2 regions of the Amycolatopsis sp. M39 genome follow, and region 1 is predicted to be linked to the other one. Evidence: riboswitches for the same ligand, from Rfam matches in the RefSeq annotation. Region 1 holds a riboswitch; the other holds the start of a gene.
The links. A riboswitch is a leader RNA that binds a small molecule or an ion and turns the genes downstream of it on or off. The one in region 1 is predicted to bind thiamine pyrophosphate.

Region 1 (7,691 bases):
GCTACGAGGTAGTGCTCGCGGCTGAGACGCTGGACCCGGTGACGACCTCGGCCGGGGTGCGCGTCTTGCCGGACGTGACGTTCGCTGAGCTGGCGAGAAAGGCGATCGACACCCTGATCGTCCCCGGTGCGGTGACGACAGGGGAAAGCGGGGAGATCGTCGCCCAGTGCGACCCAGCGGTGGTCGAGGAGGTGCGCCGCCTGGCTGGGCGGGCGCGCCGGGTGGCGTCCGTCTGCGTCGGCGCGCACATCCTGGCGGCGGCGGGGCTGCTTGACGGCAAACGCGCCACTACGCACTGGTCGACGGCCCGGCAGCTGGCCGCGGAGCATCCCGAGGTGACCGTCGACGCGGACCCGATCTTCATCCGCGACGGGTCCGTGTGGACGGGGGCTGGGCTGAGTGCCTGCCTCGATCTCGCGCTGGCGCTGGTAGCCGACGATTTCGGTCCGGAATCAGCCTCGCGAGTGGCTCGTCAACTGGTGATGTTCCTGCGGCGGCCCGGCGGGCAGAGCCAGTTCAGCGTGTCGCTGGAGCCCGCGTCCGCGACCCGGCGGGTCGACGAACTGCGGCAGTACATCGCGGCTCATCTGGCGGATCCGCTGACGGTGTCCGATCTCGCCGCGCACGCGCATGTGACGGACCGGCAGATCACGCGCGTGTTCAAGGCGGAGTTGGGGATGACCCCTGCCGCCTACGTCGAGCACGCGCGGGTCGAAGCCGCGCGGCATCGGCTGGAGACGACTGACGAGACGTTGTCGCGGATCGCCGGGGCTTGCGGATTCGGGACTGTTTCTACGTTGAACCGCTCATTTCGGCGGACGCTGACCACGACGCCGCATGAATACCGCGAGCGGTTCCGGATCGGTTAACGAGGTGGCCGGACTGGTCATCGCACCGGTTCCGCCACCGCTAGTTGCGCCGCCAGCACCGTGAAGTGCGGAAGGTCCTTCCACCGTTCCCGGTTGCCGATGACGTAGAAGCGCCGTTTCGCCCGGGACACCGCGACGTTCAGCAGGTTCGGCTTCTCCGCGGCCCACTGCCGAGCCCCCGACCGGTTCGGCGCACTGCCCAGTAGCAGCACCACAACGTCGGATTCCTGGCCTTGCACGGTGTGCACGGTGCCGATGTTGCGCGCCGGGAAGGCGTCGGCGAAGGCGTCGGCGACGCAGGTCTTGACACCCCGCACGACGTCGGTGAAGGGACTGACGACGCGGATGTCCTGGGGCGCGGTGCCGTGGCCGGTGAGAGTGTTGAGCAGCGCGATCAACGCCGTTCCTTCCGCCGGGATCCAATGGTCCTTCGCCTGATCGGAACGGACGTCGAGCCATTCGTTTCGCCCGGGGAATTCCGGGCGCTCGGGAGTGCCGTAGATCATCAGGTCGCCGCCGTAGGCGACGGTGTTGGAGATGTGGAACATCGGATAGTCGCAGCGCCGGTGGACTCGAAGCGGCGCGCCGACCCACACCTTCTCGTCACCGGCCGGTGCCGGGACCCAGGTGCCGTACCGGGCGTGGCAGTCGGCGACCTGCTGGGCGGAAAGGGCCGCTGGACTCCACTGTTCAGCGACTCCGTGATACCGGCGGAGCGCGTGTTGCGCGGGCACCGGCAGTGTGACGATCGGTTCGAGCTGGAGTGGGTCTCCGACCAGCACCGCGCGGCGGCAGCGCCAGATTCCGCCTGCCACCTGCTGTGGCGTGGCCTGTCCGGCCTCGTCCACGAAAAGCCAGCCGAGCGACTCGCTGCCGAGATCCGAGAACAGCCGGGGCAGCGACGCGAAAGTGGTGGACACGACTGGCACGGCGAGGAACAACGTTTGCCAGGCGGCGAGCGCGGTCCGCGGCCCGACCTTCGCTTTGCCCTGGATGAGCTGGACGACGGCGGCGAGATTGACGTCGGTCTGTTCCGCGGTCGAGCAGAGGAAGGCTTTGTGGAGGGCGAGCGCGCGAAGGAACAGCCGAGTGCGGGCCGCGATGAACTCGGGATCCGCCCAGGGCGCGCACAGCTGAAGTTGCTCGTCTCCGGCGATCGCGGGTCCGAACGGGACGACGCCCGGCCAGCGGGCACATGCCGCGTCCACTTGCCCCCGGACTCGCGCTAGCGCCTGCTCGGCGGCAGCGTGCTCGGCCGCCAGCCGAGCGTGGTTCTGCTGCGCTTGCCGGAGTTCATCCGCCAGTCGCGCCGCGGCACCCGCGTGCTGCTGGTAGGTCTGGTCGGTCGCGATCCGGGCTTTGATGGCTTCGCGATAGGCCGTCCGCCATTCCCGTGACGCGCGGAAGAAAGTGAGCACAGAGGTCCAGAAACTTGGCCGGCAATCCAGCCAGCCGCGAATCCGCTGATCGGCTTCGTTCAGCGATTGCGCTGACCTCGCGCGGAGTTCCTCGGTTTGCCGCGCGGCCTCGCCGAGCTGACCGCAGTAGGTGTGCGATTGCCGGAGGCGTTCGGTCGTCCACGCGACGGCCTGGGTGCACCGGGCGTGCTCGCCGAGGCTGGCGGCCGCGGCTTGGCGGGCGGTGGTCAGATCGCGGACTGCTGCGTCCGCTTCGGCGAAGGCTTTGACCGCGCCTTCCCAGCCGTCGAACTGCTCTGGTGCCGAGCGGACTTCCTTGAGCTGACCTTTCATCCCGAGGACTTCGCCCGCGGCGCTCGCTTCGGCTTTCGACTTGGTGTGCGCGCTCCACCAGAACTTGTTCGCGAAATCCCTGCGGTGCTCCATCTTCCCGAGCATCGCCGCGACCAGGCCCCAGGCCGGCTTCCCCAGTACGTGGCTGCCCAGTTCGGTGAAGTAGTCAGCGGCGACAGCCTCTTCCTCGACTCCCTTCACCGCGCTCAGCGCCGGCATCTCCTGGGTGATGTTGGCTGCCGCGTCGTTGCTTGCAGTCGCGACGACGATTTCGAACCCGGTCAGCTCAGGCCGGAGCGCGCGAACCGGACTTGAGTAAGGGCGAACAGATTCCCGTGGTTCGGTGTAGGCGTCCGACGGAGTTCCGAGCCGGCTGAGCAACCTCGCCCGCTTGACTACGATCCCCGCGAGCACGTCCCGCAGCATCGTGGTCTTACCGGTGCCGGGCGGTCCGTTCACCGCGAACAGACCCGCATCAGGTCCGGCCATGATCCAGTCGACCGCGAATTGCTGTCCGGTGACGAGAGGGTATGCCGAAGGCCAGCGCCCGCCGGGGATGGCGGCCGGTTCGACACCGGCGAGCAGCGCACCGGGCTGCTCGCGGAGATCGACGCGGTCGGACCCGGCTGCGGAAGGCTCCTCGCTGAGGAAGGCGCGCAGCGCTTCGCCCCGGTGGCCGGCCCGGACCTCCTTCCCGAGGAGCCCGAGGTCCCCGGCGATCGAGCTGTTGAGGAAATCCTGATCGTCCGCCCTGCCCGCGTTCCGGCGGGAAATCTGGAAGCACTTCACTCGGATCCCGGTCGCGTGCAGGCTGTCCTTCAGCCCGAGGGCCGTGACCAGTTCCCGGGTGAACGCATGCAACGTCCTCGAAGTCAGTTCCACTCGCGGCTCGCGGTCTTGCTCGGTTTCGTCCGCGGCTTTCTTCGCGCCGGGCGGGGTCAGGAGCCGTTCGGCGAAGGCTCCGGCTGTCGCTCCGGCGATCCCGCCGACGACCGGCCCGACGACGGGGCCCGCAAGCGATGTCGCACCGGCCGCTACCGCGGTCTTCACCGCGGAGCCGGTCGCCTTCGCCCCGGCAGCAGCCGCTTCGTGGGCGGCTTCCTTGACCTGGCCGGCTACTGCGGCGGCCAGCTTGCCACCCGGTTTCTTCTTCGGCGAAAGCCGGTTGAGCTGTTCGGCAAAGGAACCGCTTTCGTCGTCGAAACCGTCCAGCCACTTCGGATCACGCGGTCCTGGAGACTTCAGTCTGCTGATTGCCCAGGCGCACGCGGATAATACCGGGGAATCCTCAATGAGGGTTCCCTCGGAGTCCACTGTGAAGGCGTACACCGCCGTGGTTCCGTCTTTTCGTCGTTCCTCCGGGGTGTCTTCCTTGCCGAATTGCGCGCTGAGCTCAGCGTGGACCGACGAGACGTCGTACAACGCGCCGTACACGACGAATTGCCAGGTCTTGTCGTGCGGCAACCGGGCCTGGGACAGCGGATGTCCTGCCTCCCACGGGGCTGGCTGGCCCGGCTCGACGTCGCATACGAGGTACTCGGTCTTCGCCATGGAACGAGGCGACGTCAAGTCTGGAATATTCTGCGGACCGAACATTTCCACCGTGCGCCAGAACTGCAGCAGGTGCGCAGCGCGCACATTTTCCTGCACCGGAATGGCTCCCCTCCACTGAGTGCAGCGGGACCATACTCCATGATCCGATTTCGGATCCAGGCGGTGCGTACCGCTACGATCGTCCCTCATTCAGCGAGGGGGTTTGAATGGCGAAAGAACAGTCGTCCCCGATGACACCGCCCTGGACCTATCGCGACGACGTGCTGAGCTATACCTGCTACCTGGCGGGCTTGATGGCGGACAACGCCGACCTCGGCCACGTCGAGGAAGTGCTCGCGCCGTTTCCCGGCCGGAACGTGGCCGGCGAACGATTCTGGGCTACCGGGCAGGTTGTGGTTTCGGACTTCCGTGCGGTCGGAGACGGGAGCTGGAGCGTCTCGACGCCGTTCGTGGCCGGGACGGGCGCACTGGGGGTCGGGCTCGTGGCCGGTTCGCTGGTGGGCGGGGCGATCGCGCGGTCCCGGGCACGGCAGGCGGCGGCCGCGGCCGCGGTTCCGCGCTGGGTGCCGATCGAGCAAGGCGGGCTATACCTGAGCGTGCACGGCTTCCACCTCTACACGCCGCGCGTGCTTTCGTGGCGCTGGGGGGCGATCACTGGCGCGGCGATGGTCGCTCCCGCGGTCGTGCACGTGACGGGGAACAGCAAGGACGGCCCGGTGTCCTGGCTGATCCAGTCGGAGTGGGCCGAACTGCTCTTCGTGACCTGGGCGAACGCCGAACATCCCCGGCATCCGCAGCTCGTCACCGGACAGTGGCTGCCGCCTGGCTGGGTCGAGCACGCGAGGTGGCATCGGAGAGTCCCGGCCTTGCCGCCCGGGGACGCGGTGACCTGACCCGCGCGAGGCAATTTCGGCGAAACGTCCCACTCGTGCCGATCGCTGGCCGATCAGGGCGTTCCCGAGACCGTCAGCGACAACTCGCCGCGGCGAGGTGCGAGGCGTCAGGTCCCGGTGAACCCTGCGGGCCGGCCAGGATGTGGGTGATCGGTCGTGCTCGGGCTCATCGGGATCGCCATGTGCTGGCTCATCCGGATGTTTCCGCTGCCGTGACGCTCAGCCGAGCAGGCCGAGCACGATCATCGACAGGAGGACGACAGCGGTCGAGAAAGCCGCGACCCACGTGCGCTGTGCGGCGGTGAGCTGGGCGGTTGTGCTGTTCATGGCGAGTCCTAGCGGGGCGAGTGCCGACGGTTCCGCTGGGATAGCGCCTTGATCTAGCTCACTGTTACCTCTTGTGATCAAGGTCACGTCGATTACGCGCGGTGTGCCACAGCACCCCGCCCGCGGCGGCCACCATCAGGCCGAACGAACCCATTCCCACCACGAGTGCCTGAACCATGAGGCCTCCTTTCTTCGCGTCTGTCCGGAAGACGCGCGAAGGGGCCGCTTGTGTTGCCAGGGTTGCCGACATCACACCTGGTCAGCGGGCCGCGAGGACCTCGTCGATCTGGCGGGCCAGTGCGAAATCGCGTTCGGTCAGGCCGCCGAGGTAGTGGGTGCTGAGGCGGAAGGTCAGGGTGCGCCAGCGGATGTCGATGTCGGGATGGTGGTCGGCTTCTTCGGCGAGTTCGGCCACCCGGTCCACCACCTCGATCGCCGCCGGAAAGGACAGGAGTTCGACCGTCCGCGCGATGCTGTCGTCCTCGCGCCGCCATTCCGGAACGCTGCCGAGGGCCTGCTCCACTGCCGAGTCGTTCAATAGCTGCGTCATCACTCCATGGTGTCGGCTACGCTGCGGCATTGCCACGGGAGTCCGGTACGCCGGACTGAGAGGCGGGCCGTCAACCCGCGACCGTTCGCACCTGGATCCGGATCATGCCGGCGTAGGGAGGCCGTATCGCTCTCCCTCGTCCGGCGCAGTGCAGGAGGGGAAGAATGATGTCGCGGACCGTCCGCACAGTGGCAGGCCTCGCCGGAGTCTCGATGCTCGCCAGCGCCTGCTCGCTGTCCAGCGGCGACTCGGGCGGGTCGTCCGCGAGCCAGGACCAGCAGACGCCGACCGTCACGCTGGTCACGCACGATTCGTTCGCCGCCCCGCAGGACGTGCTCGACGCCTTCCAGCGCCAGTCCGGGATCAAGCTCAAGATCCTCAAGTCCGGCGACGCCGGCGCGCTCACCAACAAGCTCGTGCTCACCAAGGGCAGTCCGATCGGCGACGTCGCGTACGGCGTCGACAACACTTTCGCCTCGCGCGCGCTCAGCGAGGGCGTCTTCCAGCCCTACACGAGCCCGGAGGCCGACCGCGGCCCGCAGCGCTACTCCGTCGACCCGCAGCACCGGCTGGCGGCGGTCGACCTCGGCGACGTCTGCGTGAACATCGATCCGGCGTACTTCGCGAGCAAGGGCCTCCCGGAGCCGAAGAGCTACGACGACCTCGCCGACCCCAAGTACAAGGACCTGACCGTCGCGGAGAGCCCGGCCACTGCGTCGCCGGGGCTGGCTTTCCTGCTCGGCACGGTCGCGAAGTACGGCGAGAACGGCTGGCAGGGCTACTGGCGGAAGCTGAAGGACAACGGCCTCAAGACCGTCAGCGGCTGGGAGGAGGCCTACACCAAGGACTTCTCCGGCTCGTCGGGCAAGGGCTCGCGGCCGATCGTCGTGTCCTACGCGTCGTCGCCGGCCGCCGAACTCGGCGAGGACGGCAAGCCGCGTACCAAGGCGCTGCTCGACACGTGCTTCCGCCAGGTCGAGTACGCGGGCGTGCTCACCAACGGCAAGCAGATCCCGCAGGCACAGAAGGTCGTCGACTTCCTGTTGTCGCAGCAGTTCCAGACGACGGTCGCGGCGAACATGTACGTCTACCCGGCGCGCCAGGGCGTCGAACTGCCCGCAGGCTGGGCCACCGCGGCTCCGCTGCCGCAGACGCCGGCGACCCTGCCCGCGGACAAGGTGCAGGCCGGCCGGGAGAAGTGGATCGGGGAATGGCGCTCGCTCATGGGCGCGTGATCCCCGCGCGCACTCTCGGGCTCACGCTGCTCGGCTTGCTGCCGGTCGCGTTCCTGGTGGTGTTCTTCGCCTGGCCGGTCGTCGCGATCGTCGGCCGGGGGTTTTCCGCGGGCGGCGTCGACACCGTGCTCGGCGACCCGCAGACGTGGCGGCTCGCCGGGTTCACGCTGGCCAGCGCGGCCGCGTCGACCGCGGTCGCGGTGCTCGCCGGGCTGCCGGTGGCGTACCTGCTGGCGCGAGTCCGGCTGCCCGGGGTCGGACTCGCGCGCACGATCGTGCTGGTCCCGTTCGTGCTGCCGACGGTCGTCGTCGGACTGGCTTTCCGGGCGATCTGGCCGGACGGGGGCGTACTGCCGCTCATCCTGGCCAACGCCTTCTTCAACGTCGCCGTCGTCGCGCGCACGGTCGCCGGACTGTGGGCGCACCTCGATCCGCGAGCGACCGAGGCAGCGCGGGCGCTCGGGGCCTCGCCGTGGCGAGCGTTCCGATCGGTGACTCTGCCCGCGCTCGGC
Region 2 (7,691 bases), on a different contig from region 1:
AGGCCGGTATTCGCCGAGAAGCCAGTCTTCATTTCGATCTTCAGCGTGAGCGGCCCGCGGCCAGGATGGGCGCCAAGCCAGATCCGGACGTCGTCCAGGCACGATTCGAGGTCCTTGTTGGTCCCGCCGGAGTAAAGGTCGGCGCCCGTGTGCGCGTCGACGCAGTTGTTGCCGTTGCCCAACGGGTTGGAGTGGCTGACCTTCCACTCGTGGGTGAACAAGTCCGGCCAGACGTCGAGTTCGAGCAAGGACGAGCCGTTGTCCAGCGCCTGCGCCAGGTACGGGTACGCGGCCGGATCATAGGTGTTGTGCACGCCGACCGTGGTCACGTGCGAGAGCTTGGGACTGTCCGCGCTGGCGACCCCCGGTACCGCCAACGTGGACAAGAGCAGGAGACCGGCCGCGGCGAGCTTCACTGATGTCTCCTTCGTCACGGGGACCAGTACGAACGCTTACTGTGCCATCGTGGTGGACTGTGCATGAAGCACAGTTGCCTCAATGGACCAGACCAGAAGTCGGAACGCGCACATGACTGAGAACCCGAGCCCGCCCTCCGCGCTCACCATCGCCGGATCGGATTCCGGCGGAGCCGCCGGACTGCAGGCGGACCTGCGGACCTTCCTCACCTGCGGAGTACACGGCCTGGTCGCGGTCACCGCGGTCACCGTCCAGAACACGCTCGGCGTGCACGACCGCGCCGACCTCCCGCCGCACATCGTCGCCGGGCAGATCGAGGCGGTCGCGGCGGACATGGGTGTCGGCGCGGCGAAAACCGGCATGCTCGCGTCCGCGGAGATCATCCACGCGGTCGCGGCGGCCTGTGACAAGGCCGGGATCGGACGCGACGGCGCGATCCCGTTCGTGGTCGACCCGGTGGCCGCGGCGATGACCGGCCAGTCGCTGTTCGACGACAACGGCCTTGCCGCACTGCGCGACGATCTCCTGCCGCGCGCCACCGTGCTCACGCCGAACCTGGACGAGGTGCGGCTGCTCACCGGCATGACCGTGACCGACCGCGAAGGCATGCACGCCGCGGCCGTCGTACTGCACCAACTCGGCCCGAAGTACGTGCTCGTGAAGAGCGGGCACCTGCAGTCCGACCCGGAATGCGTCGACCTGCTCTTCGACGGTTCGACCTTCGTGGAGCTGCCCGGCCCGCGCTGGCGAACGCCGCACACGCACGGGGCTGGCGACACCATGGCATCCGCGCTCACCGCCGGGCTGGCCAAAGGCATGCCAGTGGTCGAAGCGGCGCGCTACGGCAAGTGGTTCGTCTCCCAGGCCGTCGAACACTCCTACCCGATGGGCGCGAAAGTCGGCCCCGTATCGGCGTTCTGGCGACTCGCCCCGGAAGAGCGCTAGCCCTCGTCGGAGATCAGGGCTTCCAGCGCCGGCAGCGCGGCGATGATCGACTCGCGGGCCTCGGACGTGAGCCGGTCGAGACGGCGGTTGAGTTCCTGCACGCGGGTGGACCGCACGCCGGAGACGAGGCGTTCGCCTTCCTCGGTGGCGCGGGCGAGCCAGGCGCGCCGGTCGACCGGGTCGGATTCGCGCGTGACGTAACCGGCCTCCACCAGGGTGGCCACGATCCGCGACATCGTGGCCGCCGCGACGCCTTCCTTCGCCGCGAGGTCGCCGAGGCGCATCTCGCCGAAGTGGACGAGCGTGGCCAGCGCGGAGATCGAGCCGTGCCCAGGTCCGGGCACGCCCGCCTGCCGAAGCGACCGCGAAAGCCGCCCCACCGCTAGGTACAACCGGCCCGATACGTCCTGGACCGAGGAAAGAGTCACGATCGGCTCCTTCTGACGCTGGTGCCCGCCGCTGGGTGCGCCGGAAAGGGTGCCGTCAACCATACGGCGTACCCGTGCTCAATCCGTGTCAAGCGCGGGCGAAATCACCACAACCCGTCTATTTGCACAGCTTGGCCGCCCGATTAGAGCACCGACACGTCGAGCGGAAGCTCCGCGGGCGGCGGCAGCGGCGCGGCGGCCTCCGTCCGGAACGACTGCAGCAGGTAGCCGGCGAGCCGACGCGACGCCGCGGGTGCCGCGGCTCCCGCGCCCGATCGCAGCCCGGCGTTCGCCAGCAAGATCAACGACAGGTCGGAAACCGCGAAGTCGGCCCGCAGCGCGCCCGCTTCCCGCGCCCGGCGGATCAACTCGGTGAACGCCTGCACCGCCTGGTCCCGCAGCTGTCCGAAGGCGGCTTGATCCGGCAGCGCGGTCACGATCGCGGCGGAGAAACCGTGGTTGCGCGCCTGCATCGAGCACATTTCCTCGATCACCCGGCAGAACCCGCGCCACGGATCGGGATCGGCGAGCGCCTCGTCGAGCATGCCCGCGCATTCGGCCATCGGCTCCGCGAAGGCTTCCGCGACCAGGTCGGCCTTGGTCGGGAAATGGCGATACACGGTGGCGACGCCGAGGCCGGCGCGGCGCGCCAGCTCGCTCATCGACACGCCCAGGCCTTCGGCCTCGAACGTGCGCTCGGCGACCTCCAGCAGGTGCGCGCGATTGTGGGCGGCGTCGGTGCGCAACCGAGTCGATCTTTCCGGCACTCTCTCACTTTAGGTGAATCGGAAGACCCTTTCCACTTTCCGTGCTAGAAGTGGAACATGCCTTCCACTTCGATGCGAGCGATCGTCTACGACCGTTACGGACCACCGGAAGTCCTGCGCGAGACCGCTGTTCCGACGCCAGTGCCCGGTCCCGGCGAAGTCCTCGTCCGGGTGCGCGCGCTGACAGTCAACGGCGGCGAACTCGCCATGCGGTCCGGGAAGCTGCTTCCATTCAGCGGCAAGCGTTTTCCCAAGCGGATCGGCGTCGACCTGGTCGGCGAGGTCGTCGAACCCGGGACAAGCCGGTTCGCCGCAGGCGATCTCGTCTGGGGCGGCGGGCGGCGGATGGGCACCGCCGCCGAGTACTACGCGCTGGCCGCCGACCGGCTGGACCACGTGCCCGCCGGGCTCGATCCCGCGCAGGCCGCGACGCTGCTGGCGGGCATCACCGCGATCACCGCGCTGCGCGACAAAGCCCATCTCAAGCCGGGCGAACGCCTGCTGGTCCGCGGCGCGACCGGCGGGGTCGGCTTTGTGGCCACCCAGCTCGGCAAGGCGATGGGCGCGCACGTGACCGGCCTGACCAGCGCCAAGAACCTACAACTGGCAAGAGAACTCGGCGCGGAGGTCGCTCTTGACTACCGGGATCCGGGCGACCTCGGGAAGTTCGACGTCATCCTCGACACGGTCGGCCGGGACCTCGACCCGTTCCGGCGGCTGCTGACCCCGCGCGGGCGAATGGTCGTGATCACGTTCGACCTCGACCATCCCGTTCGCGCACTCGGCTATGTCGTGGCGAACTCCCTGCGCCCCGCCCGCTGGGTGCGCGGGTTCAGCGGAAACCCCAAGGCGGATCTGCTCGCCGACCTGAGCCGGTGGGTCACCGCCGGGCTGGTGCGACCGCTGGTGGACCGGGTGTTTCCGTTCGCGGAGATCGCGGAGGCGCATCGGGCGCTTGAGGGAGGCGGGGTGCGCGGCAAGGTGGTCGTGAGTGTTCATCCCGGTGAGAACCGGGATGAACACTCACGAGGCCGCTAGCGAGGCGGACTGGACGCCTGCGCCCAAAACCGCTGCGGCACCCTCCCCGCGCCCCGTGCCAAGTACCCCGCCTCGACCGCGCTCCGCATCGCCAGCGCCATCCGTTCCGGATCCGCCGCCCGGGTCACCGCGGTCGACAGCAGCACCGCCGAGCAGCCGAGTTCCATCGCCAGCGTGGCGTCCGACGCCGTACCGATCCCCGCGTCCAGCACGATCGGCACCGACGCGCGCGAGACGATCAGCTCGATGTTGTGCGGGTTCCGGATCCCCAGCCCGGTACCGATCGGGGCACCGAGCGGCATCACCGCCGCGCAGCCCGCTTCCTCAAGGCGGAGGGCGAGCACCGGGTCGTCGTTGGTGTAGGCGAATACCGTGAAGCCGTCCGCCACCAGGCGTTCGGCTGCTTCGAGAGTTTCCAGCGGATCGGGCAGCAGGGTGCGGTCGTCGGCGTGCACCTCAAGTTTGACCAGGTTCGTTTCCAGCGCCTCGCGGGCCAGCTGAGCGGTGAGCACGGCCTCGGCCGCCGTCCGGCAGCCCGCGGTGTTGGGCAGCAGCTCGATGTCCAAACGCCGCAACAACTCCAGTACCCCGGAGCCGCCCTCGGCGTCAGCGCGGCGCATCGCCACGGTGGTGAGCTGGGTGCCCGCCGCCACCAGCGCTCGTTCCAGCACTTCGAGATTCGCCGCGCCACCGGTGCCGATGATCAATCGCGACGACAGCTTGTGTTCGCCGATGATCAGGTCGTCCATGCTCAACCTCCTTGAACCGCGGTCAGCACTTCGAGCTGCGCGCCCTTGGGCACGACCGCTTCTTCCCATTCGCCACGCCGCACGACCTCGCCGTTGACCGCGACGGCCACGCCGCGGCGTTCCGCTCCCAGCGCGTCGAGGACCGCGGAAACGGTGCTGTCGTCGGGGAATTCCCGCCATTCGCCGTTGACCTTGATCTCCATCAGACTCGCTCCTTCTCGACCAGACGGGAGGGCGTTGCCGCGGCGACCTCCGGCGGCGGGGCTTCGCCGGCCAGCCACGCGACCACAGCGTCCGCAGTCGCGGGTGCCATCAGCAAACCGTTGCGGTGATGCCCTGTCGCCGCGTACACGCCTTCGCTCACTTCGCCGATGTACGGCAGAGCGTCGCGGCTCGCAGCACGCAGTCCGGCGGCGACTTCCACCAGCGCGTACTCCGTGATGCCGGGCAGAATACGTTCCGCGCCTTCCAGCAGCTCACGTACGCCGCGCGCGGTGACAGCCTGATCGAAACCGGCTTCGTACTGCGTCGCGCCAAGGACCAGTTCGCCGTCTTCTCGCGGTACCAGATAGATCGGCCGTCCCTCGACCATCGCGCGCACTGTGTACGGCGGAGGCGGCAGACAGCCACGACGCGGACGCAGCCGCAGAATCTCGCCCTTCAGCGGGCGTACAGCGTGCTCCAGCAACGGATGCAGCTGACCGGTCCACGCCCCCGCGGCGAGAACCACCGGACCGGACACTTCGGAAAGACTCTGGAGCCGCTCGCGCCGGAACTCGACCCCACGCTTCGCAGCCGCGTCGCTCAGCGCCATGAGCAGTTTCCGGTTGTCCACGGCTAAATCACCCGGCACGTGCAGGCCGCTGCGCACCGCACCGACGCCCGGCGCGAGCCGCTTCGCCTCGCGACCGGTGAGCGTCTCGACGTCGCGACCGAGCGAACGCAGGTACCCGGCGAGAATGTCGAGGTGCCCGGCATCGGCGCTGTCGAACCCGACGACGATCGTGCCGTGCTCGGCCAGCCCGGGATCGGTGCCTTCGCCGGCGAGGTCGCGCGCGAAGCCAGGCCAGCGTCGCAGCGACGCTTCCCCCAGGCTGAGCACGGCTTCCTCACCCGGCCACGCCTCGGTGACCGGCGCGAGCATCCCGCCGGCCAGCCAGGACGCCCCGCCGTGCACGGGATCCGGGTCGACAACGGTGACACGCCATCCGCGAGCGGCCGCGCGCCAGGCAACGGACAGCCCGATGACGCCGCCGCCGACGACAGTGACGGTTGTGGTGGTGTTCACAGTGGAATCACGCTCCCTGCGCCGGCATGACCCGGATCAGGTTCCACGGTCGGAGCGGCAGCTCCCTCTCAGCCCGTTGTCTCGGGCTCCCGTGCGGACTCCCACACCGTAGCGCGCGGGTAACGTCACCGCCATGCCTGCCTTGACCGGAGACCAAATTCGCACCCGGCTAGCCGACGCCCGGCTGTACCTGTGCACCGACGCCCGCGCCGCGCGAGGCGACCTCGCCGAGTTCGCCGACGCCGCGCTGGCCGGCGGCGTGGACATCGTGCAACTAAGGGACAAGACCGGCGGCGCGCCGCTGGAGGCCAAGCAGGAAATCGCGGCGCTGGAGGTCCTGGCGGAGGCCTGCGTCCGGCATGGAGCGCTGCTCTCGGTAAACGACCGGGCGGATGTGGCGTTGGCCGTGGGCGCTGATGTCCTGCACCTGGGCCAGGACGACATCCCGGTCTCGCTCGCGCGGCGAGTCCTGGGCGACGACGTAGTGATCGGCCGATCCACCCATTCGGAGGAGCAAGCCGCGGCAGCCGCCGCCGAGGACGGCGTGAACTACTTCTGCACCGGCCCCTGCTGGCCCACCCCCACCAAGCCCGGCAGGTTCGCGCCCGGCCTGGATCTGGTCCGCTCGACCGCGGCGAGCAGCACCGAACGCCCCTGGTTCGCCATCGGCGGCATCGACGAAACCCGCCTGCCCGAGGTACTGGACGCAGGCGCGACCCGCATCGTCGTCGTCCGAGCGATCACCGAGGCCGAGGACCCCAAAGCCGCCGCGCAGACCCTGCGAGCCCACCTCCGGTAACAGCCCACCCAACCATCGAGGGCGCCCGGCCCCTGTCTCGAACCGTCAGCGCACTCGGGCTTCACTACTCATTCGCGTTGGACGGAACCGCGGGCGCAGTAGGCGTCTGACTCGCACTAGGCTCCCGCGAACCAGTCGACGGCTTCGTCGACGAAGACGGCGGCTGAGTCTGCTGAGTCGCCTGCGAAGACGGCGGAGCACTAGGCTCCGTAGTCGGCGAAGACGTCGGATCGTTCGATCGAGACTCCCCAGTCGGCGGCACCTGCGGCTGGCTGCTCGGCGTGTTGTCCGGATGATCGTCCTGGTGCTGGCTCGTATCCGGCTGCCGGGGAATCAACCCGGTGGAGACATTCCCCTTAGTCGTCCAGTCAAGCCCCAGCAGAACAACCAGCGCCACGACAAACGCGACCGCACTCGACGCGATGATCAACGGCCACCGCATCTTCCGAAGCTTCTCGCCCAGCCCCTCGGCCTTCTCCGGCTCAGTTGGACGCAACCGAACCGTAGGCATGTTCGCCAAGTCAGCAGCGGCCACCTGCATCGTCGCCGCATCCCCGGAAGCGGACTCCCGCACCGCCTCCACCGGCACCATTCCACCCCGGCTGCGCCGAGCGGCCGTCTCCATCGCCTTCCGCGCAGCGTCGCGAGTGCGCTGCAAGGACCGCAGGTACAACTCGCCGCCGACAGTGCTGACCACACTGGCCACCCCGGCGCCGATGACTGTTCCCGCGACCCCCAGCGTCGAACCCAGCAACGCGGCGGTGACCGCCGCGAGCGCCGCGGCGAGCACCGAGGACATGCGGAGTCTCTTCTTGTCCTCCGCGGTTTCCTTCTGCTCCTCGCTCATGATTCCGATCTGATCGTTTCCCAGCCGTCTTCCCTGCTTCTTCAACGGTTAAGTCGCCTGAGGTGCTCCCTTCGTTGCCCCGGCGTGAGGGACGCCACGTTGACTGTCCACAATGGATAGACTAAAGCTCACACTCTCCTGACATACTCATCCCATGCACCTCGTGACGATCTCCGACATCGAAACCGCGGCCGGACGGCTGAAGGGCACCGCGGTGCACACCCCGTTGCTGCGCCAGCTCTGGGTTCCCGGCGAATTCTGGGTGAAACCCGAGAGCCTGCAACCGATCGGCGCGTTCAAGATCCGCGGCGCGTACAACGCGATCGCCGCACTCACCGACGCCGAACGGGAACGCGGCGTGGTCGCGTATTCGAGCGGCAACCACGCGCAAGCGGTCGCTTACGCCGCGCGCG

Region 2: it holds a riboswitch for thiamine pyrophosphate, as region 1 does, so the genes downstream of both, thiO (glycine oxidase ThiO) here and A4R44_RS02405 (thiamine ABC transporter substrate binding subunit) in region 1, are expected to answer to the same signal.

The regions. Positions count from the first base shown of each region.
Region 1 covers NZ_LWSF01000001.1:493,396-501,086, forward strand. The annotation lists gene A4R44_RS02385 (GlxA family transcriptional regulator) at 1-869, shown strand, start outside; gene A4R44_RS02390 (DEAD/DEAH box helicase) at 887-4,171, opposite strand; gene A4R44_RS02395 (hypothetical protein) at 4,381-5,067, shown strand; gene A4R44_RS02400 (4a-hydroxytetrahydrobiopterin dehydratase) at 5,654-5,944, opposite strand; TPP riboswitch at 5,969-6,080, shown strand; gene A4R44_RS02405 (thiamine ABC transporter substrate binding subunit) at 6,112-7,179, shown strand; gene A4R44_RS02410 (iron ABC transporter permease) at 7,155-7,691, shown strand, end outside.
Region 2 covers NZ_LWSF01000004.1:619,624-627,314, forward strand. The annotation lists gene A4R44_RS13460 (phosphatidylinositol-specific phospholipase C domain-containing protein) at 1-416, opposite strand, end outside; gene thiD (bifunctional hydroxymethylpyrimidine kinase/phosphomethylpyrimidine kinase) at 529-1,362, shown strand; gene A4R44_RS13470 (MarR family winged helix-turn-helix transcriptional regulator) at 1,359-1,790, opposite strand; gene A4R44_RS13475 (TetR/AcrR family transcriptional regulator) at 1,934-2,557, opposite strand; gene A4R44_RS13480 (NAD(P)-dependent alcohol dehydrogenase) at 2,615-3,595, shown strand; gene A4R44_RS13485 (thiazole synthase) at 3,592-4,344, opposite strand; gene thiS (sulfur carrier protein ThiS) at 4,347-4,547, opposite strand; gene thiO (glycine oxidase ThiO) at 4,547-5,632, opposite strand; TPP riboswitch at 5,629-5,735, opposite strand; gene thiE (thiamine phosphate synthase) at 5,766-6,431, shown strand; gene A4R44_RS13505 (hypothetical protein) at 6,496-7,278, opposite strand; gene A4R44_RS13510 (threonine/serine dehydratase) at 7,433-7,691, shown strand, end outside.